Regions from separate parts of the Pedococcus sp. genome, predicted to be linked through region 1. Evidence: riboswitches for the same ligand, from Rfam matches in the RefSeq annotation. Region 1 holds a riboswitch; the other holds the start of a gene.

Region 1 (2,384 bases):
ACAGCCCGCTCACCGGCCGTCCCGTCACACACAGGCCGTGGGTGAGGGCTGCCCACCGGCCCGGGGGGCCAGCAGCGTGTCGGCATGAACTCCATCCGGCTTCGCGGCCCCGCCGACATCCTGTCCGCCCTTCCGTACCAGCTCGGCTACCACCCCACGGACGCCGTGGTCGTCGTGACACTGAAGGGCCGGGCGATCGGCCTGGTGCAGCGCCTCGACCTCCCCACGGCGGAGCAGTGTGGTGAGGCCGTCGCGGCACTGCTGCCTGCGCTGACCCGGGAGCTGCCTGACGCTGTCCTGCTCGTGGGCTACGAGAGCCGCGTCGGTGAGTCCCTGCCCGTGCTCGAGGCCCTCGCGCACTCCTGCCACGAGCTGGCACTCGACGTGCTCGACCGTCTGGTGGTCCGCGACGGCCGCTGGTTCGCCCCCGACTGCGCCGGCGGTGACTGCTGCCCTGCGGACGGCACACCTCTGCCACCTCCCGAGGACACGCCGGCGGTCGCCGACTTCGTCGCCCTCGAGATGGCCCCGCTGAAGGACCGGGCGAGCCTGGCGGACCAGCTCGCCCCGGACCCGGATCGGCAAGCCGAGGTCGACGGGGCGCTCGGGGCAGCCACCGCGCACCACGACAGCCCTGCCCCCGCACCCGGGGGCCGCGGAGCCGGCGCCCCGCACGGCGTCGGCGACCACGCGCTCGCCGTGCAGCGTCTGCGGTGGCTGGCCACCTGGGCCGTGGTGTCCGACGTCTCCGCGGCCCGGCCGCCGATCGACGGCCTGTCGCCCGAGGAGGTCGCCGCCCTCGCCCTGTCGCTGCGCGACGTCGCGCTGCGCGACGCGGTGATCGCCTGGCTCTGCCCCGGCACCCTTCCCCTGGACTGCCTCGACGGCGACCTCGTCGACCAGCTGCGGTGCAGCCTCCCGGAGCCGGCGTGGTCGGCGCGGCCCGCCACCGACATCTCGGTCGTCGCCGGTCGACGTCTCCAGTCGCGGCTCGTCGAGCTGTGCCGGGCGCTGCCCGATGGCCAGGCCGCGCCCATGCTCACCGTCCTGGCCAACCTCGCGTGGTGGCAGGGGGACGGCGCCCTGGCGCGGACGGCCCTCGAGCGGGCGCTCGTCGTGGAGCCCGGCTACCGGCTCGCCCGGCTGCTCGACAGGCTGGTCGACCTCGCGATCCGGCCCCGCGCCACGGCATGAGCGCGCGGGTGACGCGGCCTTCGACGTCGAGGCGTCCACGTCGTCCAGAGGTCGGACACAGCGGTGCGGGGCGCGGGCCCGCCGTATGCTGACGTCAAGGTCATGAGCTCCAGCGCGTAGCCCCGGCTGGCTGGACGGCAACCCTCCTCGCGGTGGGGTGCCCCGGGTGATGACCGGGTCGCCCTCGGACCGGGGGACGACAAGCGCGATGACTCCAGGAGATCCCTGATGACGACCACGTCCGGACCCCGGCTCTCGAGCGGAGCCTGGCGGGAGGGCGATCCCCCCGGCGACCGTCTCTTCGAGTCGATCGGCCCGGCGTCCCTCGAGGCAGGGGGCTGGCTGCCGGACGTCACCGTGGCCTACGAGACCTGGGGCACCCTCAGCCCCGGCCGCGACAACGCGATCCTGGTCGAGCACGCCCTCACGGGTGACAGCCACGTCCACGGCCCGGCGGGCAACGGGCACGCGACAGCCGGCTGGTGGGACGGCCTGATCGGCCCGGGGTGCCCCTTCGACACGGACACCCACTTCGTGGTCGCCGCCAACGTGCTCGGTGGCTGCCAGGGCACGACGGGGCCCGCGTCGAGCGCGCCCGACGGCCGCCCGTGGGGGAGCCGGTTCCCGTTCGTCACCATCCGCGACCAGGTGGCCGTCGAGGCCCGGCTCGCGGACCGCCTCGGGATCCGGCGCTGGAGAGCGGTCCTCGGGGGGTCGATGGGAGGAATGCGCGCGCTGGAGTGGGCGGTGACGCACCCCGACCGCGTCCACACGGCGGTGGTGCTGGCATCGACGGCATACGCGACTGCGGAGCAGATCGCGTGGTGCCAGCCGCAGCTCCTCGCGATCCGCAGCGACCCCGACTTCTGTGGCGGTGACTACTACGACCGGGGGCCGGGGCCGCAGGCCGGCCTGGGGATCGCCCGTCGCATCGCCCATGTCACCTACCGCAGCGAGCTCGAGCTGCACGACCGGTTCGGCCGGCTGTCCCAGGGATCCGAGAACCCCCTGGGCGGCGGTGGCCGGTTCGCCGTCGAGAGCTACCTCGACCACCACGCGGGCAAGATCAACGGCCGGTTCGACGCCAACTCCTACCTCGTCCTCACCGAGGCCATGAACTCCCATGACATCGGTCGCGACCGTGGTGGCGTCGCGGCGGCGCTGCGACGGGTGACCAGCCGGCTGGTGGT
Region 2 (2,384 bases), on a different contig from region 1:
GCTTGACGTCCACGGCGGGGCTGGCGGCGGCGCCACCCGGCTCCTTCGCTGCGGGGTCCTGGGTCGCGCCCGGAGCGAGCACGCCCGGCGAGGTCGGCCGCTTCTCCCCCGGCCGGAAGCGCTTGCCGTCGGGGGCGACGACGGCCGCCTGCTCGAAGGGCAGGTCGCCGTCGAGGTTGCCGTCGGCGTCCGGCCCGATCCGCCGGCGCTGGCGCTTCGGCTTCTCCTCGGCCTCCGGCTGCGCGGCCGACGGCGGGGTGCGGTGCAGGAGGTGGTCGCGCAGCTGCCCCAGCCGCTCCGGGATCAGGTGCACCGGGGTGGCGGTGATGACGAGGGTCCCGAAGAAGCCGAGCATGAGCAGGATGGGGACCGTGCCGTAGACGGACACGGCCGCCTCGAGGGGGCTGGAGGCGAGGAAGCCGATGATGCCACCGGCGTCCCGCATCGGGTCGGCGCCGTCGGGCGGCTGGGGAACCCCCTGCGCGACGTGGCAGAGCCCGGACGCGGAGAAGGCCAGCGCCACGAGCCCGATGCCCACCCGGGAGGTGGCCGAGGACTCCTCGGGGGCCCGAAGGAGGCGGACGCCGAGCACCAGCAGGGCCAGCGGCACGGCGTAGGCCACCCGCCCGAACGTCCCGGCGACGACCGCGTGGATCAGGTCGCCGACCACGCCGTCGAAGGCCCACCACTCCCGCGCGGCGACCACGATCGCCATGCCGATGAGGAAGAAGCCGAGCCCGTCGCGGCGGTGCTCCGGCTCGAGCTCGCGAGCGCTGTGCCCCACCTTGCGCACCGCTCCCCCGGCGACGTGCGCCATACCCATCCAGGTGCCTCGGACCGCGCGCAGCGGCAGGGGGAGCCCGCCGCCCTTGGCCTGGCCGCGCGGCGCCGCCTTGCGGGGTGCGGCCTTGCGGTTCGCGGGGCGCGTGGAGGTGCCGCGACTCGCCGTGGAGCGCGCAGAGGTGGACGGACGTGTCGCCATGATCCGCACGGTACGCGATCGCCACGTCAGACACACGTGTCACACGCGTGACAGCCGCTCAAAGATGCCGCGAGGGGGCCATCGACCGAACGGACGATGGCAGCCCCGTCCTTGCGGCCAAATCCGCTGGTCAGGCCGCGCGGAGACGGCGGATGCTGCGACCCTGAGAGGGCGTCCTGGCGGGGCCTGCGCCGGCGCCCCCGGGGCGTCGGCGCAGGCGGGCCAGGACGACGAGCCTCCCGCTCCGGACGACGTGTCACACCCCGTTCGCGGCCCGCGGAGGTCTCACATGGCGGGAAGGCCGGCCCGCATGCTGGCCCACGACCCGGCCCACCGATACCGTCCCTGACAGGTCATGAGTGCCAGCGCGAAGCCCCGGCTTGCTGGCCAGCAACCCTCCCTCCGCGGCGGGGTGCTCCGGGTGACGACCGGGCCGACGGCGTCCGCCGCCGGCAAGCGCGGGCCCGTGGAGCACTTCGGGTCCCCCGGACCCAGGAGCAGCTCCCATGTCGATCGCCACCCTCCACGGCCACCCCGCCCCGTCGTCGCACCGGCGCGCCGGAGGCGCCTCGCCCCCGGCTCCACCGGCCCGCGACCGGGTGCGGGCGCTCCGCCCCGCGCCCACGGAGCCGGGTGCCTGCCCGTCGGCCCCGCCCCACGGCTCCGACGCCGTCCTGCCGCCGGTGGTGTCGGCGGGGCTGACCGTGCCCACCGTGGGCGGCGCGTTCGTCGACTACGCCAACCTCGACCACGCAGCCTCCACTCCCGCCCTCGTCGTCGTCCGACAGGCGGTCGACGCCGCACTCCAGACGTACTCCTCGGTGCACCGGGGCAAGGGCTACGCCTCGCAGGTGACGAGCCGCTGGTACGAGCAGGCCCGCGAGGAGGTCGGCCGCTTCGTGGGCGCCCGCGCCGAGGACGAGGTCGTCTTCACCCGCAACACGACCGACTCGCTCAACCTGCTGGCGAGGTCGCTGCCGCGAGACACGACGGTCTACGTGTTCGAGAGCGAGCACCACGCCGCGCTGCTGCCGTGGAACGCCCGGCGCACGGTGCGCCTGCCCGTCCCCGGGAGCGCCCGGGACGCCGTGCTGCTGCTCCGGTCGGCGCTCGCGTCCTCCCGCGGCCGCAACCGCCTGGTGGTCCTGTCGGGCGCGTCGAACGTCACCGGCGAGCTCTGGCCGGTGGCCGAGCTGGCCGCCGTGGCCCGCGACGGCGGAGCCAGGGTGGTCCTGGACGCTGCCCAGCTGGCCCCGCACCGGCGGGTCGACCTCGACGCGCTCGGCGTCGACTACGTGGCGCTCTCCGGCCACAAGCTCTACGCGCCCTTCGGTGCCGGGGCGCTGGTCGGCCGCAGTGACTGGCTGGACGCCGCCGCCCCCTACCTGGCGGGAGGCGGGGC

The links. Region 1 has a riboswitch for S-adenosylmethionine ahead of metX (homoserine O-acetyltransferase MetX). Riboswitches for the same ligand answer to the same signal wherever they lie in the genome.
Region 2: another riboswitch for S-adenosylmethionine. It lies ahead of VIB11_RS02585 (aminotransferase class V-fold PLP-dependent enzyme); the one in region 1 lies ahead of metX (homoserine O-acetyltransferase MetX).

The regions. Positions count from the first base shown of each region.
Region 1 is NZ_DATBMI010000112.1:2,653-5,036, reverse strand. Features, by position in the region: gene VIB11_RS09310 (DUF4192 domain-containing protein) at 85-1,194, shown strand; SAM riboswitch class IV at 1,293-1,406, shown strand; gene metX (homoserine O-acetyltransferase MetX) at 1,423-2,384, shown strand, end outside.
Region 2 is NZ_DATBMI010000037.1:20,020-22,403, forward strand. Features, by position in the region: gene VIB11_RS02580 (DNA translocase FtsK) at 1-982, opposite strand, end outside; SAM riboswitch class IV at 1,334-1,447, shown strand; gene VIB11_RS02585 (aminotransferase class V-fold PLP-dependent enzyme) at 1,489-2,384, shown strand, end outside.